Regions from separate parts of the Blautia sp. 210820-DFI.6.14 genome, predicted to be linked through region 2. Evidence: predicted binding sites of a transcription regulator. Region 2 holds the regulator's gene; each other region holds the start of a gene.
What was found. The regulator Rex, encoded in region 2, represses fermentation and respiration genes when NADH is low (regulators of the CRP and FNR family bind a similar motif). The targets are predictions, from matches to a motif close to ATTGTTAANTANTTAACAAT.

Region 1 (5,666 bases), on a different contig from region 2:
GTCACCCGTTACAGCAGATATATTCGCCTGAAAACAGAATGTGATGATGCAGAACTGGCTGAAGAACTGACCGGTTATCCGGCAGAAAAAGATGAAATTTTTGCAGAAAGTCTGGATCAGCAGAAGAAAGAGTGGTTTCAGGATGTGCCGGTAAATAAACTGGCAGAAGCTATAAATTGTGTATCGGAAGTCGCGTTCGAGCTGGACCACCCGGAATTGTATCAGGCGTATCTGAAAGAAGATATTTCCGCATTCATGGAAAATTACTGGATTCAGAATGGATTTTCACAGGCAGTGTCAGATATCGCCCCAGACAGATTGTATATAGGAAATCAGTTCTGCCATCTGTTGTTTCCAGAGGAGAGATGTCTGTTTGAAATGATGGAAAAAGCACAGAGAGAAAATATTTCCATCACACTTGCATACACATATATCCGTGAGGATATGTTGAAAACAACGGACGAACTGCTGGCAAAAGTGGATAACTGGTGCAAAGAGCGACAGACCACAGTAGAGGTTGTTGTCAATGACTGGGCAATGGTGGGAATTCTGCGAAAGTATCCGAAACGAATGACACCACTTCTGGGAACGCTTCTTAATAAACGAAAAAAAGATCCACGGATGGGTTATAAAAAAGGCGGCCGGATTTTATATGAGCAGAACAGTCTGAATGCAGAATTTTACAGGAAATTTCTTGGAGAAGAATGTAATATTTGGCGTTATGAATGGGAATCCTGTGGATATGCACAAAACTTTCCGGGCACTTTGAATGAAAAAAACAGTCTGCATTTTCCTTTTTATCAGACCAATACCTCCCAGTACTGTCCATTGTACGCAATCTGTACGGATGGTGAGAGAGGAAAACAGAAACTGGTGACGAACTGTCCTTATTTCTGCGAACGGAATATGGTGCTGTACCCAAAACATCTGCATATGACGGGAAGATACAATTCACTGTTTGGAGTAGATACGGAAGTACTGAAACATCCTGAAAAACTGGAAGCATATGTAACAGCAGGAATCGACCGGCTGGTATTGGGACTGTCATAAGGGGTGTCAGACCAGATGGACAGGAACAATAAAATAAGATAACGATGAGGAAAATGCGAATGAAGATTACAGCGGGACTGGGATCGGTGGAAGAGTACGAGCGTTTTGTGAGGGCAGGAGCGGACGAATTTTTCAGTGGGTATGTGCCTTATGAGTGGGCAAAGAAATATGGGACAGTTATGCCGCTCAACAGAAGAGAGGTGCTGGCTTATAATGTACAGATTGGTTCATTCAGTGAAATGGAGATCCTTTCTGCTATGGTAAAAGAATACGGCAGGCCGGTACATCTGACGTTTAATTCTCTTTATTATATTCCAGAGCAGTATCCGGAGATTGCTGAGATCATAAAGAGGTGTATGGAGATTGGGTTTCATAGCTATATTATTGCGGATCCGGCGCTGATTCTGTATTTAAGACGGAACAATATCGACTGTGAAATTCATCTTAGCGGGGAAACAGCGGAAGTAAATCGGGGCATGGTGGATTTCTTTCAGAAGCTGAAACTGAAACGTGTGATCTTTCACAGAAAGAATACGATAAAAGATATGCAAAGTATTATCGCATATCAAAGAATAACAGAAACGGAGCAGTCAGGGCATGTACAAAATGTAATGCCGGAACAGAGCAGGGTGGAATTTGAAGCATTTATTTTAAACGAGCTCTGCCAGTTTACCGGAGCATTCTGCAATTCCCTTCATTGCGATGAGATGGGATATCTGTGTCGTGTACCGTATCGACTGGGAGCTATGAGTACGAGAAAAGTACAAGAATCGACAAAATTCGACAAGTGGAAACAAGAAAAAAACCAAGAAACAATTGATTTTACCGGAGAGGAGCTGCCGGAAAGTATTTCACAGGACACCAACGGTTATCTCTGCGGCGAGACGGGCTGCGGACTGTGTGCGTTATATCAGTTGCAGGAAGCAGGGATCACACACCTCAAACTGGTTGGCAGAGGAAACTATACAGACTTTATGGAAAAAGATATTCGGAATCTTCGGAGAGCTCTGAGTATTCTGGAAGTATCTGACTCGAATGTTATCTACTGGCAGAATCTGAAAGAAGAACTTTTTCCATATGGATGCAGCGAAAACTGCTATTATAAAGAAAATTTCAAATATAAATAGGAAATAACTGAACTGCGGCAGAAGTCGAAAAAATTAGTGTTGCACTCGTAAAAATACAATATATTGATAAATAGTTTCAAAAAACAACTATAAATTGTACAAAATTAAAAGCATGCGTTAATTAATTGACAAGGGTACTTCCTATAGTGTACACTAGCAGCGTGAGAGAGGGAGATCTCACGTTACTATTAATAAGATTTCGGTCTTATTTTTCTTTTAGGAGAAAAGTTAGACGGGACATACGCGGAATAAATTCTATTTTAGAGAGGTGCAAAAATGAAAAACTTTTCACAGTGGGAAGGTTTCAAAGGAAACCGTTGGAAGGAAAAAATCGACGTTCGTAACTTTATTTCAATGAACTACACACCATATGACGGAGATGCTTCCTTCCTGGAAGAACCTACAGAGGCTACAAACAAACTGTGGGGAAAACTTCAGGAACTTCAGAAAGAAGAGCGTGCAAAAGGCGGCGTTCTGGATATGGAGACAGAGGTTGTTACATCTCTGACAGCATATGGCCCGGGATACATCGATGAAGACCTCAAAGATCTTGAAAAAGTTGTTGGTCTGCAGACAGACAAACCGCTGAAACGTGCATTCATGCCATACGGTGGTATCAAAATGGCAGAGCAGGCATGTGAGACTTACGGATACAAAGTAAGCGACAAGATCAAAGACGTTTTCCATAACTACGAATTCAAAACACACAACCAGGGTGTATTTGATATCTACACACCAGAAATGAAAGCAGCCCGTCACAACAAGATCCTGACAGGTCTTCCGGATACTTATGGACGTGGACGTATCGTTGGTGACTACAGACGAGTAGCACTGTACGGTATCGACGCTCTGATCGAAGGAAAACAGAAAGACTTCGCAGCTTGCGACCGTCAGGGTATGAGACGTTATGACTTCCAGCTTCGTGAGGAAATCGCAGATCAGATCCGCGCACTCAAAGGCATGAAAGTTATGGCTGAAGCTTACGGATATGATATTTCACAGCCGGCTAAAGATGCAAGAGAAGCATTCCAGTGGCTGTACTTCGGATATCTTGCAGCAATCAAGACTCAGAACGGTGCTGCAATGAGTGTTGGACGTATCTCTACATTCCTTGATATCTATATTGAAAGAGACCTTGAGAACGGAACTCTTACAGAGAAAGAAGCTCAGGAGCTTGTTGACCACATGGTAATGAAATTCCGTATGGTTAAATTTGCACGTATTCCTTCTTACAACCAGCTGTTCTCCGGTGACCCGGTATGGGCAACTCTGGAAGTTGCAGGTATGGGACAGGATGGACGTACAATGGTAACAAAGAACGACTTCCGTTTCCTGCACACTCTGGAAGACATGGGACCGGCTCCGGAACCGAACCTTACTGTTCTGTATTCTTCAAGACTGCCGGAAAACTTCAAGAAATATGCAGCTGACATCTCCGTACTGACAAGCTCTATCCAGTATGAGAACGATGATGTTATGCGTCCGGTATGGGGCGATGACTACAGCATCTGCTGCTGTGTATCTGCTACTGAGACAGGTAAAGAAATGCAGTTCTTCGGAGCTCGTGCAAACCTTGCAAAATGTCTTCTGTACGCTATCAACGGTGGTGTTGATGAGAAGACAAAACAGCAGGTAGGACCTCAGTATCAGCCAATTACTTCTGAATACCTTGACTATGACGAAGTAATCGCAAAATATGACAAGATGATGGACTGGCTGGCTCATCTGTATGTTGGAACACTGAACATGATCCACTACATGCATGACAAATACTACTATGAAGCAGCAGAAATGGCTCTGATCGATACAAAGGTTGACCGTTCCTTCGCAACTGGTATCGCAGGATTCTCTCACGTAGTAGACTCCCTGTCCGCTATCAAATATGCAAAAGTTAAAGCAATCCGTGACGAAGACGGAATCACAACAGATTTCGTAGTAGAAGGTGACTTCCCACGTTATGGTAACGATGATGACAGAGCAGATGAGATCGCAACAACACTGCTTTCTACATTCCTTGAGAAACTGAAACATATCCATACCTATCGTGATTCCAAACCTACTACTTCTATCCTTACCATCACATCCAACGTTGTTTATGGTAAAGCTACAGGATCCCTTCCGGATGGAAGAAAAGCAGGCGAGCCGCTGGCACCTGGAGCTAACCCGTCCTACGGCGCAGAGCAGAACGGACTTCTTGCTTCCCTCAACTCTGTTGCAAAACTGGACTATGAAGATGCCCTTGATGGAATCTCCAATACTCAGACCATCAACCCGGATGCTCTGGGACATACAGAAGAAGAACGTACAGAGAACCTTGTTCATGTACTTGACGGATACTTTGACCAGGGTGCTCATCACCTCAATGTTAACGTATTTGGTAAAGAAAAACTGATCGATGCTATGGAACATCCGGAAAAAGAAGAGTACGCAAACTTCACAATCCGTGTATCCGGATATGCAGTTAAATTCATCGACCTTACAAGAGAGCAGCAGCTGGATGTTATCGCCAGAACCTGCCACGACAGAATGTAATAATGAGTGAAGAAATCAAAGGATATGTCCATTCTCTGGAAAGCTTCGGATCAGTAGACGGACCGGGCGTCAGATATGTGATATTCCTGAGTGGATGTGCAATGCGCTGCCAGTTCTGCCATAATCCGGACACCTGGAAAATGGGAGAGGGGCAGCAGTACACCCCGTCTCAGCTTCTGAAACAGGCTCTTCGCTATAAGAATTACTGGGGTAACAAAGGCGGGATCACTGTGAGTGGAGGAGAACCTCTTCTCCAGATTGATTTCCTGATTGAATTTTTCCGTCAGGCAAAGGCAGCAGGAGTTCATACAACTCTTGATACCAGCGCCAATCCTTATACAGAAAAAGAACCTTTTTATTCCAAATGGCTGGAGCTTATGAAGTATACTGATCTTGTTCTTCTCGACATCAAGCAGATTGATGAAGAAGAACATATCAAGCTTACAGGACAGTCCAACAAAAATATCCTGGCAATGGCACGGAAATTGTCAGATATAGGAAAACCGATGTGGATCCGCCATGTACTTGTTCCCGGAGGCAGCGATAAAGATGAGTATCTCCACAGGCTTGCAGATTTTATCCATACTTTAAAAACAGTGGAGAGAGTCGAAGTGCTTCCGTACCACACCCTTGGGGTATTTAAATGGGAACAGCTGGGAATTTCTTATCCGCTGGAAGGCGTCAGACCGCCATCCGAAGAACGGATCAATAACGCCAGAGAAATTCTGGGAGCGATATAAACCGGTCAGAAGACTGGAAATAAAAAAGATCTCAATGCCAGTGATGGCAGGGGGATCTTTTTTATGAATATAGTGGTCGGAAATGCTTTTTCTACTTGACAATCCATGCAGTTCATCATACTCTTTTGTAAGATGTTTTGTTATGTAAATTCATAAGTTACAAAGGTCAAGGGAAAATACACAGGAAGGGAAAAGATACAGATGAAAAACTGGGACA
Region 2 (5,666 bases):
GCCAAGGATCGGTGCTTTCTGTCCATGTATCAGAACCCATCCTTTATTAGACAGAGTTCTCGGATACCCATCCGCATAGCCAACCGGAATCGTTGCAACACGAAGATCGTTTTCGGAAGCAAATGTTCCGCCATAACTGATCGCCGTTCCTGCCGGAAGATCCTTCACATAAGCCACATGACTCTTCAGCTCCATCGCCGGCTTCAGTTTCACAATGTCCCTCTCCACTTCATCGGACGGATAAATACCATAGATCGTAATTCCCGCACGGACCAGGTTCAGGTTTGCCTCTGGCATACGAATGATTCCCGCACTGTTCGAGCAATGCTTCAGCGGAATCTGTACTCCCGCCTTTTCCAGAAGGTCAGCAAACGTAAGATAACGTTTCAGCTGTTCTACTGCCGGAGCTTTATCCGTCTCATCTGCCCGCGCGAAGTGTGTAAACATACCTTCAATCTCAACATTTGGAAGTGCGGCGATCTTTTTGATCTCCTCAACGCTTTCCGGCTTATCTGCAAATCCAATACGGCTCATTCCGGTATCCAGTGCAATGTGGATATGCACCTGTCTGCCCTGGCGGACTGCCTCATCAGAAAGGATTTTTGCCACATCATACTCACAGACCGTCAGGCGCACATCTTTTCTGATCAGTTCCTGGAAATACTCTTCAAAAACAAGTCCGAGAATCAATACCGGTTTCTCAATCCCGGCATCTTTCAACTGAATCGCTTCCTCTGCTGTCGCGGTCGCAAATCCCCAGATGTACTCATAGTCTTCTATAAGACGCGAAATCGCTTCTGCACCATGTCCATAACCATCGGCCTTGATAACAGCTACGATCCTGGTACCATCTGCAATGTTTTTCTTCATTTCCTCAAAGTTATGAGCAATGGCATCCAGTGATACTACTGCTTTAACTCTCTCAAATTTTTTCATAATACCCTCCTCTTCCTGCCTGATCTGCTCAGATATTTCGGTATTCTATTTATTTTTCAAAACTTCTGAAGCTCCTCGCACAATATCTCCGGCCTTCATACCTGCTGTTCCTTTTTCTTTCGCTGCCAGATCTCCTGCCATACCATGAAGCAGTACTCCCAACGCAGCCTGTCTGCCTGTATCCGGCAGTTCCGTCCTTTTATTCAGGAACATTGCCAGCACACCTGCAAGAATTCCGGTCAGAACATCTCCACTTCCCGCAGTCGCCATTCCAGGATTTCCCGCCAGACTGATCCAGGTATTTCCATCCGGTGCTGCCGTCACGGTACATGCATCTTTCAGCACACAAACCGCACCGGTCTCTGCCGCCAGCTCCCTCGCTGCTGCAATACGGTCTTTTTGAAGTTCACTGACCTTTTTTCCTGTCAGCCGTCCCATCTCACCCATATGTGGTGTCATGACCACGCGGCTCGTAAGATACTGTTTCCATTCCGGATGCTGTGCCAGCAGATTCAGCCCATCTGCATCCAGTATGACTGGTTTAGCAGCTCCTGATGCTGCCTCCAGAAACCACTGTACTTTTTCGGCAGCCTGGTACGTAGTTCCAATTCCCGGGCCGATCACCACAATATCGCACCAGTCAAGATCTTTTGCAAAATCATCGCCACAGTCAAGCATTGCTTCCGGCAGCATTGTCTGCAGTGGAATCCGATTCTCTTCTGCCGTAACGATTTTCACCATTCCGCTGCCCACTGCAAAAGCTCCCGACGCACTGAGGTAAGCCGCCCCACACATGCCCGGACTTCCGGCAACGACCAGAATCTTTCCAAAAGTTCCTTTGTTTCCATCAACAATTTTATCCGGCAGAAAATAAATATCTGTTTTTTCTGTCTGCCATAAATATGGTTTCACCTTATCACTTGTGTAGATGCCAACATCCGCAACGATCACTTTACCGGCAAATTTCCTGCCCGGATACAGGCAAAGGCCTGCTTTCCGAAATGCAAATGTCACTGTCAGATCTGCATGAAAAGCAATTCCAAGTTCTGCTCCTGTATCGCCATTTACTCCGGACGGAATATCAACAGCCACTTTCCAGGCATTCAACTGATTCAGTGCCATGATCACATCTCTGTAACTGCCCTCGACCGGACGACTCAGCCCAACGCCGAAAATGGCATCTACTATAGTAGTATATTCCTCTGTTTCCAGGTTATTCACAACCGGCACCTGACAGGCAGCTGCAATATCCAGCTGACGCTGCATTTCCACAGTCCTGTGGTCCGGATTCCCCACCAGATACAGACTTGTACGATAACCATGCAGTTTCAGAATACGGGCAACAGCCACGCCATCTCCTCCGTTGTTCCCGCTTCCGCAGACACAGAGAATCCGTTCTTCCTGTTTTTTGTCTGCCAGCGTCCGTTCCAGTTCTTCTGCGACTTTCAGAGCTGCCCGTTCCATCAGGACACAGGACGGAATCCCGATTCCCTCAATCATATTTCCATCAAGAGCTTTCATTTCTTTACAGGTCACAATCTGTTTCATTCTTTTTCCTCACCTGCCATAATTAGCATAAAAGGCCATTACGCAGCCTCCTTGCCATAAGGAGCCGGGTAACAGCCTGTCTGTCCGTCCTGCCATCACTTTATAAGTGCTGCTTATTTCTCATCGTCTATATGTTCCTGACGATACTGACTGAGATTATAGGATAATGTCATAAGACTCTCTGAAAGATGAACATTCTCCACGATCACATCATCCGGAGTATCCAGATCGATATGTGCAAAATTCCAGATAGCTTTGATTCCGTTCTCGATCAGAATCTCCGCCATATCACGTGCCTTATTCTTCGGCAATGTCAGAATTGCGATCTCAATATTGTTTTCTTTCATAAAAAAAGGAAGATCACTGATCATCTGAATCTCAATCCCACGAACCGCAATTCCCTCAAGTACCGGATTTACATCAAAAATACCGGCCAGCTTGAATCCTCTCTTCTCAAACTCAACATAATTGGCAAGTGCCTGCCCCAGATTACCAGCTCCTACAATGATCATCGGATGCACGATATCCAGCCCCAGGATCTTACCGATCTCTGTATAAAGATATTTTACATTATAACCGTATCCCTGCTGTCCAAATCCCCCGAAATTATTCAGATCCTGACGTATCTGAGACGCTGTAACACGCATTTTTTTACTAAGATCATTGGAAGAGATTCTCTCTACATTGTCTTCCAGAAGTTCACCAAGGTATCTATAGTAACGTGGCAGTCTCTTAATCACAGCTTTTGAAATCTGTTTTGCTTCCACCGTTGTCCCTCCTTACACTTTCTCGTTAATTATAACGAATTGACATTTTGTTGTCAATCAATGTTGTCAAATATGTACAATTTTCATTGATTTTCCTTTACAAAGGCCATTTTTGCTTTTATAATCATACCGTATATTTACTTCGGAGGAATAACTATGATTTTATCATGTCAGGGTATCTCCAAATCCTTCGGTGAAAAAGTGATTCTGGAAGATGCCTCTTTTCATATAGAAGAACGCGAAAAAGCTGCTCTGATCGGTAATAACGGTGCCGGCAAGACCACACTTCTTCGCATTATAATGGAAGAGATCCATGCAGATGCCGGACAGGTAGTTCTTGCCAAGGACAAACGCATCGGTTACCTCGCCCAGTATCAGGATGTACAGGGACACCTTTCTGTATATGAAGAACTCTTAAGCACCAAACAGTATATCATCGATATGGAAGAACGCCTTCGTGCCATGGAAGTCCAGATGAAAAATGCTTCCGGCGAAGAACTTGACCGCCTGATGAACTCCTACACCCGCCTGACTCATGAATTTGAACTGGAGAATGGCTATGCCTACAAAAGCGAACTTATGGGTGTTCTGAATGGTCTCGGATTTACAGAAGAGGATTTTACCAAACAGGTGGCGACTCTTTCCGGCGGTCAGAAAACACGTGTTGCCCTCGGTAAACTGCTGATTTCCAAACCAGATATCCTTCTGCTCGATGAGCCTACCAACCACCTGGATATGGAAAGCATTGCCTGGCTGGAAACTTATCTTCTCAATTATCCTGGTGCTGTTTTCATTGTATCTCATGACCGCTATTTTCTGGACAAAGTTGTCACAAAAGTCATCGAGATCGATGCCGGACAGGTTCGTATGTACGCCGGTAATTACTCCGCTTATGCAGAGAAAAAAGCACAGCTTCGTGATGCCCAGTACAAGGCATATCTCAACCAGCAGCGCGAGATCAAGCATCAGGAAGCCGTTATCGTCAAGCTGAAATCTTTCAACAGAGAAAAATCCATCAAACGTGCAGAGAGCCGTGAAAAGATGCTGAATAAGATTCAGCGGGTCGACAAACCGATCGAAGTCCAGAGCCAGATGCGTCTTTCTCTTGAGCCACGCGTGGTCAGTGGAAACGATGTCCTTACCGTAGAAGATCTCGCCAAAAGTTTCCCGCAGCAGAAACTTTTTTCCAATATTTCTTTCCAGATCAAACGAGGCGAGCGCGTAGCACTGATCGGAAACAACGGAACCGGCAAAACTACAATGCTCAAGATTCTCAACGGACTTCTGGATGCAGACGCCGGAAGCTTCTCTCTGGGTGCCAAAGTGCAGATTGGTTACTATGATCAGGAGCATCATGTACTTCATGCAGAAAAAACAATTTTTGAGGAAATTTCAGACACATATCCGACACTCACCGAGACACAGATCCGTAATATGCTGGCAGCATTTCTCTTTACCGGAGACGATGTATTCAAAGTGATCTCCTCTCTTTCCGGTGGCGAACGAGGCCGTGTTTCTCTTGCCAAACTGATGCTTTCCGAAGCCAATTTCCTGATCCTTGATGAGCCTACCAACCATCTGGATATCGCATCCAAGGAAATCCTGGAAGAAGCACTGAACAGCTACACCGGAACGGTACTGTACGTTTCTCATGACCGTTATTTCATCAACCAGACTGCAACCCGCATTCTGGATCTGACAAATCAGTCAGTTGTCAACTATATCGGTGATTACGACTACTATCTGGAGAAAAAAGAAGAACTGACTGAGAAATATGCTCCGACTGCACAGGAAGCCACCGAAGAAGTTAATGAAGAAACACCTTCTGAGGGAAAACTCACCTGGCAGCAGCAAAAAGAAGAACAGGCTCGCAAGCGTAAACAGGAAAACGAACTTAAAAAAGTCGAAAAACGCATCGAGGAACTTGAAACACGAGATAAAGAGATCGACGACACTCTCGTTCTTCCGGATGTCTGTACGAATGTAGGACGCTGTGCGGAACTGAGCCGCGAAAAAGACAAGATTCAGGCAGAACTTGAAGAATTATATGAAAAATGGGAGGAACTTGCGTAACTGCAATTTTCTCTCCCAATATTACAGGAGCCACTGTATCGCAGTTGATACAATGGCTCTTTTGTGCGTATATTACAACATTTTCTCCAGAGATTCTCTGATTGCAAGGATGAAATCACGGCTGTTCAGTACAGTCGGATTCTCAATTGTTGTGATCAGTGCAAGGTCTTTGGTCATCTTGCCACTTTCAATCGTGGAAAGGGTAGCGTTTTCCAGTTTATCTGCAAACTCTTCCAGTTTCTGATTGCCATCCAGTTCTCCACGTTTACGAAGAGCTCCTGTCCATGCAAAGATTGTTGCTACAGAGTTTGTAGATGTCTCTTTTCCTTCCAGATGACGATA
Region 3 (5,666 bases), on a different contig from region 2:
ATCCAGTTCCTCGAATGTAAGGACAAAATCAACATCACTGCGGACGGTGCGGCGCATAGCTTCCAGCTTTTTGGATGCACATGGACCAACAAATACAACCTTTGCACCTGGCTGCTCCTGTTTTACCTTGCGGGCAGTGGCAACCATCGGTGTCAGTTCTTGAGAAATATTGTCGATCATGGTCGGGAAGAATTTCTTTGCCATCATGGACCAGGAAGGACAGCAGGAAGTCAGGAGAAATGGAAGCTCTCCGGTGGCAACCTTTTCGGCATAATGATGCGCCTCTGCAATTGCTCCGACATCAGCACCGAATGCAACCTCATGGACATCAGAAAAACCAAGAACCTGCAGAGCTGTCTTGAATTTACCCGGAGTAACATCATCCCCAAACTGGCTGATGTAAGCCGGGGCTACGATTGCAATGATCCTGTCGCCATCGCGGAGCGCATGAGCCAGCTGGAAAATCTGAGACTTATCAGAAATCGCACCGAATGGACAGCTTACCATACACATACCGCAGGAAACACATTTGTCTTCCAGGATGCTGGCGCGGCCCTGTTCATCGCTTCCGATCGCTTTGACACCGCATGCCTGTTCGCATGGACGGACATTGTGTGAGATTGCATCGTAAGGACAGGCAGCTTTACATTTCCCACATTTGATACATTTTTCCTGGTCGATAAAGGATTTACCGTCTTTCATAGAAATCGCACCTTTTGGACAGGCCTGCATACACGGGTGAGCAACACATCCGCGGCACATGTTGCTGACAATGTATTTATTAGGAGGACAGGCGGCACATGCAGAAGGGATAACCTGCATGAGCGGCGGCTCATAGTATTTTTCGTTGATGTTGCTGGCTGCCAGACCGTCGGTCAGATGGACAGCTTTGTTTTCCGGGCGAAGAGAGAGGCCCATTGCAAGACGAACCCGCTCGCTGGCAACGGCACGTTCTCTGTAAATACTTTCACGGTATTTGGCTTTTTCCTCTACGATATTATAAGGAATAGCTTCAATATCATGAATCAGGGTTTCGTCAGTGGATTCAAATCCGGCTTTGGCTACTTCGACATAAACCTTGTGGCGGATTGCTCTGACAGGTGTGTCATAATTTCGCATATGTATATCTCCTTCTATCGTATTGCAGTTATTCAGCTGACAGTATTACATGGAAAAACAGAATGAACTGCCATAAACCGGATAACTGAAAAAATATTTTCATCTACCTGACATTATAATATAGGAAAGAAATTCTAAAATCAACTAAGATCATGTATTTTTGCAGGCACAAAACAAACGGATGCACAGAAGATTATATGACAATAAAACGAAGGAGAACTAAAAACAAGATTGATAAAAAATTATGCAACATGTTAAAAAAATCACGAAATAGTTGCGAAAAAATAAAAAAATTAAATAAATTAATTCAAATTTTCGATATTTTTCTTGTTAAAAATATATATTTAATGTATAATCAAATATAGCAAAGCTGTGTAAAATAGACAAAACAATAAGCACAGGAGAATTTATTTTTAAACAAGGAGGGAATTGAATGTTAGATCAGTCTTATTACGCGAAGACAGATGAGATCATCGAGCATTACGGACCGAAACCTGCATCATTGATCCCAATCATGCAGGATATCCAGGCGGAGTACCGTTATCTTCCTGGAGAGCTTCTGACGTATGTTGCATCCAAGATTGGAGTTACAGAAGCAAAGGCTTACAGTGTAGCCACTTTCTATGAGAACTTTTCTTTTGAGCCAAAAGGAAAATACGTCATCAAAGTCTGTGATGGAACAGCCTGTCATGTGCGTAAATCCATGCCGGTCAAAGAAGCTCTTATGAAGGAACTTGGACTCAGTAACAAGAAGCATACAACGGATGATATGCTCTTTACGGTAGAAACTGTATCCTGCCTTGGTGCATGCGGATTGGCGCCAACACTTACAGTAAACGACGAAGTACATCCGAAAATGACACCAGAAAAGGCAATCGATCTGTTAAATGAATTGAGAGGTGAGACGGTATGAGTATTGTGAGTAAAGAAGATCTGCTCAATAAGCAGGCTGAAGCAAAAAATACCCTGGAATCTTTTACCTGTCGTGTGCTTGTCTGTTCCGGTACCGGATGTATCGCTTCCGGCGCACAGAAGATTTATGACGAGATGGCGAAACTGTGCGAGAATCTTGACTGGGTAAGCGTGGAAATGCAGAAAGATGTTCCGCATGTCGGTGTTGTTAAGACAGGATGTCAGGGCCTTTGTGAATTAGGACCTCTGATGAAGATTGAACCTTATGATTATCAGTATGTTCATGTACAGGTAGAAGACTGTAAAGAGATCGTAGAGCGTACTGTTATGGAAGGAGAGCCGGTAAGCAGACTGTTTTATCGTGATCATGATACCGCCTGTCCACATCCTTCTGACATTCCTTTCCTGAATCAGCAGACAAGAATCGTTCTTGAGAACTGTGGTAATATTAATGCAGAATCCATTGATGAATATATTGCTGTTGGCGGTTTTCAGGCTATGGCAAAAGCTTTCTTCGATATGTCCCCACAGGATGTTATCGATGAAGTAACAAAATCCGGACTTCGCGGACGAGGCGGAGCTGGTTTCCCGGCTGGTAAAAAATGGTCTCAGGTTGCTCGTCAGAAAGAAAAAGTTCGTTATGTAGTATGTAATGGTGATGAAGGTGACCCGGGTGCATTCATGGATGGTTCCGTAATGGAAGGTGATCCATATAAGATGATCGAAGGTATGACCATTGCCGCATACGCAGTTGGCGCAGAGAACGGATACATTTATGTTCGTGCAGAATATCCGCTTTCCGTTAAACGTCTCCGTATGGCTATCGAACAGGCTGAAGCTTATGGACTGCTTGGTGACAATATCCTTGGTTCCGGTGTGAATTTCCATTTACATATCAATCGTGGTGCAGGTGCCTTTGTTTGTGGTGAAGGTTCTGCCCTCACTGCATCCATCGAAGGTAAGCGAGGCATGCCGCGTGTCAAACCACCGCGTACAGTAGAAAAAGGTCTCTGGGAGAAACCTACCGTTCTGAATAACGTAGAAACATATGCAAACGTTCCGAAGATCATTCTTCAGGGTGCTGACTGGTTCCGTACCATTGGAACAGAAGGAAGCCCGGGAACCAAGACCTTTTCCCTGACCGGTGCAATCGAAAACACAGGTCTGATCGAAGTACCAATGGGTACCAGTCTTCGTCATATCATTTATGATATCGGTGGTGGCCTGAAGAGCGGAGCTGCTTTCAAAGGTGTACAGATCGGTGGACCATCCGGTGGATGTCTGATCGAAGATCAGATCGACCGTCCGCTTGACTTTGACTCCGTTAAATCACTCGACGCGATCATGGGTTCCGGCGGTCTGGTAGTTATGGATGAAAATACCTGTATGGTTGAGGTTGCCAGATTCTTTATGAACTTTACACAGCGTGAGAGCTGTGGTAAATGCGTTCCGTGTCGTGAAGGAACAAAGCGTATGCTGGAGATTCTCGAGAGAATTGTAGATGGTAAAGGTGAAATGTCAGACCTTGATGAACTGGAAGAGCTTGCTACTATGGTACAGAGCATGGCTCTCTGCGGACTTGGTAAGAGTGCACCGCTTCCGGTTATCAGTACTCTGAAACGCTTCCGTGATGAATACGAGGAACATATTAAGGATAAGAAATGCCGTGCAAAAGTCTGTACAGCACTTCGTAAATTCCACATTAATCCGGAATTCTGTATTGGCTGCGGTAAGTGCGCGAAGAACTGCCCGGCAGGTGCAATCAGCGGAAAGATCAAATCTCCGTATCACATCAACAATGACGTATGTATCAAATGCGGTTCCTGTAAAGATAACTGTAACTTTGATGCGGTTTATGTGGAAGCATAGGAAGGAGGCTGAATTATGGGTACAATGACAATTGACGGTAGAAAAGTTGAATTTACCGATGAAAAAAACGTCCTGACCGTTATCCGTAACGCAGGCATTGATATTCCGACACTGTGCTATCATTCAGAGCTCTCTACATTTGGAGCATGCCGTTTATGTACAGTAGAGGACGACAGAGGCAAAACCTTTGCTTCCTGTTCAGAAGTACCGCGCGATGGTATGGTTATTCATACTAACACAAATAAATTAAGAAACTATCGTAAACTGATCGTGGAACTGCTCCTTGCAGCACACTGCCGTGACTGTACAACCTGTATCAAGAGTGGTGAGTGTGTCCTTCAGGAACTGGCACATCGTCTCGGCGTAAGAACCGTACGTTTCCAGAACACAAGAGAGCAGCATGAGCTGGATTTCAGTTCTCCGTCTATCGTTCGCGATCCGAATAAATGTATCCTCTGCGGAAACTGTGTACGTGCCTGCGAGGAAATTCAGGGAATCGGCGCACTTGGATTTGCATTCCGTGGAACAGAAGCAATGGTTATGCCTGCATTCAATAAAAAGATTGCAGAGACACAGTGCGTAAACTGTGGACAGTGTCGTGCATTCTGTCCGACAGGAGCTATATCTATCCACACGAATACAGACAAAGTCTTTAAGGCACTTGCAGATCCGGATATCCGTGTAGTTGCGCAGATTGCACCTGCAGTACGTGTTGCAGTGGGCGATCATTACGGACTCCAGAAGGGCCGCAGTGTAATGGGCAAGATCGTCAATGCGCTTCATCGCATGGGATTTGATGAAGTTTATGATACCACATTCAGTGCTGACCTTACGATTATGGAAGAAAGTGCAGAATTCCTTAACCGTATTGAAAAAGGTGAGAAACTTCCGCTCCTGACATCCTGCTGTCCGGCATGGGTGAAATTTATTACAGATCAGTATAAGGATTATATTCCGAATATTTCTACCTGCAGATCCCCACAGGGAATGCTTTCTGCTGTTATTAAGGAATACTTCCGTGATCCGGAACATGCTCAGGGAAAGAAGACTGTAATGGTTTCCATTATGCCATGTACGGCTAAGAAGGCAGAAGCCGTTCGTCCGAACAGCTATACACATGGTGAGAAAGATACCGATATCGTTATCACAACCACAGAGCTTCTTCGTATGATCGACAACTTTGGCCTTGACTTTGCAGGACTTGAGCCAGAAGCATGTGATATGCCGTTTGGATTCGGTTCCGGTGGTGGAGTTATCTTTGGTGTTACCGGTGGTGTTACAGAGGCAGTTCTTCGTCGTCTGACTCCGGATCACAGTAAAGAAACAATGAGAGAAATCTCCGAGTGTGGTGTACGTGGAGACGAGGGAATCAAGGAATTCTCTGTACCATACAAAGGAATGGAAATCAAGATCTGCGTAGCCAGCGGACTTGCCAATGCAAGAATCGTTATGGATCGTGTAAAGAACGGCGAAGCAGAGTATCATCTGATCGAAGTTATGGCATGTCGTCGTGGCTGTATCATGGGTGGTGGCCAGCCGACAAGATCCGGTGACAGAACAAAAGCTGCCAGAGCCAAAGGTCTGTACAATGCGGATAATACAACGATTATTAAGAAATCCGATGAGAACCCGATGGTACTCGAACTTTACCAGGGACTTCTCAAAGGCAAGGAGCATGAACTGCTTCATAATGAGTTTTATTGATTTTTAACTTGAGGGTATGATGAGAGAGTAAGATAGAAATATGATGCCGGGGCACTACAACT
Region 4 (5,666 bases), on a different contig from region 2:
TATGGTGTCGGCGCCGCTCCGACCAGGGAACAACAATATTTCCAGGCACTTCCATGAAGTCCCGGCTGCCACTGATATTCCCTTGGGATTACAATATGATGTTCCATATAATGGGCATACTCATGTTTATAAAGGTCCATACGGTCTTCTTTACTCAGGGGATTTTTTACTCCATATCCCACAAAAAGCAGAGAAAAATGGAAGTGTTCTTTTTCATGATGTCCGGTTCTTGTATAGGATCCCAGTGCATCTGTTTCAAATCCAAAAGTGATTGGAATCTGTGCCCCGCGAAGATGAAATTTCTTATCCAGTTCACGGTATAATGCCCGGATCTGCGCAGTCAGAATCGTAGTTTCTTTTTGTAAGGATGCATATAATTCTGTGTAATCTCTGTCACTCATATCATCTTATTATTTAAGGAAATATTTTCTCAGAAGGTACGTTGGTGTACAGCTCCATGCATGGCAGTAACTGTTTACGATACTGCTTCCATATGGAGACTCTGCCGGATTTTCCGGATTGTAGAGCTCCCAGAAAGTATCCGCACCGTGATTGATCATGCCGCCCCAGTAATATTTCATATAATCCATTGCCTGGTCTTTTTTGCCGCACATCAAAAGTGCTTCTACATAATGATGGTTCATGTATGGAGAGACCATTGCTTTTTCCGGTTTCAGCTCATCCAGCTTATCAAGCATTGCTCTGCCTTCTTCAATGCTGACTGCACCTGCAAGGATCAGCCATACCTGACTTGCGTAGTTGATCTGTTTTTCTTCGCCACTTACAAACAGGCCTGTTTTCTCATCCAAAAGATATTTTCTGACTGCTGCAGTCTTTTCTTCTGCTTCTTTTTTAAGCTCTTCTGCTTTTTCTGTATCACCAAGGATTTCTGCGATTTTCTGCACTTTCTTTGCGCAGTAGATATAAACACCCTGCATAGCTGTCTGTTTGTTCAGGCCTTCGGTCCAGTCGATGAATCCCCAGAAACCTTCACCGTTTTTCATAAGATTTTTTTCGTCAAACTGCTCGCCTGCGATCTCAATCTGGCGATATGCACATTCACTTAAATCCTGCAGAGTATCTTTATCGCCGGATGCTTCATAATAATCTAGAAGTGTTGCACCAAAGAACATGGAATAGTCCAGAAGAAAGGTATCATCTACGATGAATTTCGGCTCTGTAAACAGGCATGCACTTACCTGACCATTGTCTTTTGTCTGCCCTGCAAACAGGTACAGGCATCGTTTTACGAGATCCATGTTATGGAATGTTTCATAGTTTGCAAGTGCCTGAAGTCTTAAGTCTCCGAGCCACAGACGGCGGTCTCTCTTCGGTCCATCCTCAAATACGGACTGCATGCAGTTGTGCAGGGTACGAAGGCTGACCCTGTCCAGTTTACGGATTATTTCGTCATCACTCTCTACCGGTTTCACATCCTCCATGCGAACAGCAGAAACACTGGTGCAGTACACATCTTCTACTACCATCTGCCATTTCAGAGAAGTATCGATTGCCTCGATTTCCATATAGCGGAACGCATATCTTCTTGGGAGTTTCAGTTCCGCCGGAAGTACATCGATATGGATAAATTCTTCCTGAATCCAGCCACGACTGATCCATCCATTATAATCTGCGGAATCCTCTGTCATTTCTTTTGCGATCTCACCGAATTTCAGTCTGAAAAACGCCGGTGAATCCTGCGGACTTCCTACGGAATTCAGTTTCAGAGTCACATAGCCTACCTGATGATCTCCGAAATCCAGGCAGATTTTATCCCCTTTTGCAAGATGACAGGAAGAAAGATTCTCAATCTCATCTCTCTTATGGACTTCCGGAAAAATCTCTTCTGTTTTTACAATATCTACTATAGCAACAGGACGTACCACTGTCTCGATAAGTTTTGGCGTACATGCCTCTGCTTTTTTTACAAATTCATCATTGGTTACTCGAACCATATTTAAATCAATACTTACTGCTGGCATTATGTCATTTCCTTTCTAAATTCATGCAGACTGAATCTGCAAAATATCAAATTATTTTACCTTTTATTGTAAAATAAGCTATACCATTGCGTCAATATTTTTTACCTATCTTTCTCTTTACAAACCTTTCACGCTGACGTATTCTATAACAGGATGAAGAAAATATAATGTATTATTGAGGTTTTATTATGTCTGAAAATACGCAAAAAAAGGCCCGTTCCATTGAAATGGTAACGGGTTCTTTATGGAAAAATATTATTTTATTCAGTATTCCGCTGATGTGCTCGCAGCTTCTGGAAGTTCTCTTCAATTTAAGTGATGTCGCTGTTGTTGGGCGTTTTGCAGATTACAAGGCACTTGGTGCCGTGGGATCTACCACTTTGCTCGTCACATTGTTTGTCGGATTTCTGATTGGTATGGGAAGTGGAGTCAATGTCCGTGTTGCCCACGCACTTGGTGCCGGAAAGCACAAAGATACCGTGGAAACAGTCCACACAGCACTTCTTTTGTGTATGATGATGGGGCTCCTGATCGGAGCCGTCTGTTTCTTCTTTTCCGGGCGCATGCTCATGCTTTTGCATACAAAAGATGATCTGATCGGACAGGCATCTCTGTATCTGAAGATTTATGCGATCGGGCTTCCGGCCATGGGAATATACAACTTTGGTAATGGTGTCTTAAGTGCCCGTGGCGAAACAAAACGTCCACTTTATTATCTGGCGATTGCCGGTGTTTTGAACGTCATTCTGAATTTATTTTTTGTTATCGTACTTCACATGGCAGCAGCCGGTGTTGCGACTGCCACAGCAATTGCGCAATATGTTTCTGCCGGACTGATTCTGATTCACCTGCTCCGTCGCAAAGATGAATGCCGTGTTTCTTTAAAAGACATCAGATTTCACAGACACGCCGCCATTTCTATTCTGATGCTTGGTATCCCGGCCGGAATCCAGAATGCAATTTTCGCAATTGCCAATCTGTTTGTACAGACCGGTGTTAATTCTTTCGATACTGTCATGGTTTCCGGAAGTACTGCGGCTACAAACGCTGACACACTGATTTTTAATGTCATGTATGCGTTCTATACCGGATGTTCCAGCTTTATGAGTCAGAACTACGGTGCCAGAAACAAAAAGCGTGTGCTCAAAAGCTATTTCATCAGTCTGTTTTATTCATTTACAACAGGCTTGATCCTTGGTCTTCTGCTCTTTATTTTTGGTCATCAGTTCATGTCTCTGTTCGCCACAGACGCAGCGGTTATTGATGCCGGCATGCAGAGAATTAAGATCATGGCCTTTTCATATTGTGTGTCCGCTTTTATGGACTGCACAATTGCAGCATCCCGCGGTCTTGGAAAAACCGTCATTCCTACGATCATTATCATTCTGGGATCCTGTGTTTTCCGTATTGTCTGGATCTACACCATTTTTGCCTGGATTCATACAATTCCGGCATTATTCCTTCTGTATCTCTTCTCATGGATCATCACATCTATCGCAGAAATCATTTATTTCATAATAATCTACAGGAAGCTGTGATCCTGTAGATTATTTTTTTCTTTTCTTCTATATTAATAAGTAGGCTTTGTCATTTCTCCTTCATAACTGTTAAATTATTATCATTTTTTAAAAATTTCACTGTTTTTTTATTGCTTTTATTGATGAATTATGTATAATTAACTCTATGAGAAGTTGGAATGTTCCACTTCTTAGAGGTTAAAGAAGCCAGCATATAGATGGCCCTATTAAAGAAGAGAGGTAAATGTAAGATGGCAAAAATCGATTTAACTAAGTATGGCATCACAGGAACAACTGAAATTGTGTACAATCCTTCTTACGAAGTATTATTCGAGGAAGAGACCAAAGCAGGTCTTGAAGGATTTGAAGTAGGCCAGGAAACAGAACTTGGCGCTGTTAATGTTATGACAGGTATCTACACAGGACGTTCTCCTAAAGATAAATTCATCGTTATGGATGAGAACTCCAAAGATACAGTTTGGTGGACTTCTGATGAATACAAGAATGACAACCATCCTGCAACACAGGAAGCTTGGGATGCTTGTAAAGAAATTGCAAAAAAAGAACTTTCCAATAAGAAACTTTTCGTAGTTGACGCATTCTGCGGTGCTAATGCTGATACTCGTATGGCTATCCGTTTCATCGTTGAAGTTGCTTGGCAGGCACATTTTGTTACAAACATGTTCATCCAGCCAACAGCTGAAGAGCTTGAAACATTTGAGCCAGATTTCGTTGTATACAATGCTTCTAAAGCAAAAGTTGAAAACTACAAAGAACTTGGTCTGAACTCTGAGACAGCTGTAATGTTCAACATTACATCCAAAGAACAGGTTATCATTAACACATGGTACGGTGGAGAAATGAAGAAAGGTATGTTCTCTATGATGAACTACTTCCTGCCACTGAAAGGTATCGCAGCTATGCACTGCTCCGCTAACACAGACCTCAACGGAGAAAACACAGCAATCTTCTTCGGACTTTCCGGAACAGGTAAAACAACTCTTTCCACAGACCCGAAACGTCTCCTGATCGGTGATGACGAACACGGCTGGGATGACAACGGCGTATTCAACTTCGAAGGTGGATGCTACGCTAAAGTTATCAACCTTGACAAAGAATCTGAGCCAGACATCTACAATGCAATCAAACGTAACGCTCTTCTTGAGAACGTAACTGTTGATGCAAACGGAAAGATTGATTTCGCTGATAAGAGCGTTACAGAAAACACACGTGTTTCCTACCCGATCGACCACATCGAAAAAATCGTTCGCCCGATTTCTTCTGCACCGGCAGCTAAAAACGTTATCTTCCTGTCCGCAGATGCATTTGGTGTACTTCCGCCAGTATCTATCCTGACAGAAGCTCAGACACAGTATTACTTCCTGTCTGGATTTACAGCAAAACTTGCTGGTACAGAGCGTGGAATCACAGAGCCTACACCTACATTCTCAGCTTGTTTTGGCCAGGCATTCCTGGAACTGCATCCAACAAAATATGCAGAAGAACTTGTTAAGAAAATGGAAAAGAGCGGAGCAAAAGCTTACCTCGTTAATACAGGATGGAACGGAACAGGCAAACGTATCTCCATCAAAGATACTCGTGGTATCATCGATGCTATCCTTAACGGAGATATCAACAACGCTCCTACTAAGACAATTCCTTACTTCAACTTCGAAGTTCCAACAGAACTGACAGGTGTTGACACAGGAATTCTTGACCCACGTGACACATATGCAGACGCTGCTCAGTGGGAAGAAAAAGCTAAAGATCTTGCTGCAAGATTCATCAAGAACTTTGCTAAATATGAAGGAAATGAAGCTGGTAAAGCACTTGTTGCTGCTGGTCCTCAGTTATAATTTCATAACAAATAGCAAAACCCAAGGGGCTGCCGTTTAACGACAGCCCCATACTTTTATCTAAACGCTTTATATCTATCCCCCAAACTACTACGAAACGAGATGATGAAACATGAGTTGGTATAACGAAGCTATTTTTTATCACATTTATCCACTTGGCCTTACCGGTGCTCCCAAACAGAATGAGTACACAGAACCGGTACATCGCCTGAACACTCTTCTTCCATGGATCGGCCATATCAAAGAAATCGGATGCACAGCCCTGTATATCGGACCGCTCTTCGAAAGTGTCGGCCATGGCTATGAGACAA

Region 1: pflB (formate C-acetyltransferase) is a predicted target of Rex. The motif match lies at 2,291-2,310, and genes of this name have one in related genera.
Region 3: LI112_RS15760 (NAD(P)H-dependent oxidoreductase subunit E) is a predicted target of Rex. The motif match lies at 1,350-1,369, and genes of this name have one in related genera.
Region 4: pckA (phosphoenolpyruvate carboxykinase (ATP)) is a predicted target of Rex. The motif match lies at 3,586-3,605, and genes of this name have one in related genera.

The regions. Positions count from the first base shown of each region.
Region 1 covers NZ_JAJCKS010000027.1:13,119-18,784, reverse strand. The annotation lists gene LI112_RS14815 (hypothetical protein) at 1-1,050, shown strand, start outside; gene LI112_RS14810 (U32 family peptidase) at 1,110-2,177, shown strand; gene pflB (formate C-acetyltransferase) at 2,454-4,709, shown strand; gene pflA (pyruvate formate-lyase-activating protein) at 4,712-5,449, shown strand; gene LI112_RS14795 (hypothetical protein) at 5,651-5,666, shown strand, end outside.
Region 2 covers NZ_JAJCKS010000030.1:2,200-7,865, reverse strand. The annotation lists gene alr (alanine racemase) at 1-936, opposite strand, end outside; gene LI112_RS15435 (NAD(P)H-hydrate dehydratase) at 982-2,484, opposite strand; gene LI112_RS15430 (redox-sensing transcriptional repressor Rex) at 2,598-3,251, opposite strand; gene abc-f (ribosomal protection-like ABC-F family protein) at 3,408-5,324, shown strand; gene LI112_RS15420 (NADP-dependent isocitrate dehydrogenase) at 5,397-5,666, opposite strand, start outside.
Region 3 covers NZ_JAJCKS010000031.1:29,045-34,710, reverse strand. The annotation lists gene LI112_RS15765 (4Fe-4S dicluster domain-containing protein) at 1-1,119, opposite strand, end outside; gene LI112_RS15760 (NAD(P)H-dependent oxidoreductase subunit E) at 1,553-2,032, shown strand; gene LI112_RS15755 (NADH-quinone oxidoreductase subunit NuoF) at 2,029-3,900, shown strand; gene LI112_RS15750 ([FeFe] hydrogenase, group A) at 3,916-5,604, shown strand.
Region 4 covers NZ_JAJCKS010000005.1:158,960-164,625, reverse strand. The annotation lists gene LI112_RS06570 (hypothetical protein) at 1-401, opposite strand, end outside; gene LI112_RS06565 (cellobiose phosphorylase) at 411-1,982, opposite strand; gene LI112_RS06560 (MATE family efflux transporter) at 2,171-3,520, shown strand; gene pckA (phosphoenolpyruvate carboxykinase (ATP)) at 3,751-5,355, shown strand; gene LI112_RS06550 (alpha-amylase family glycosyl hydrolase) at 5,468-5,666, shown strand, end outside.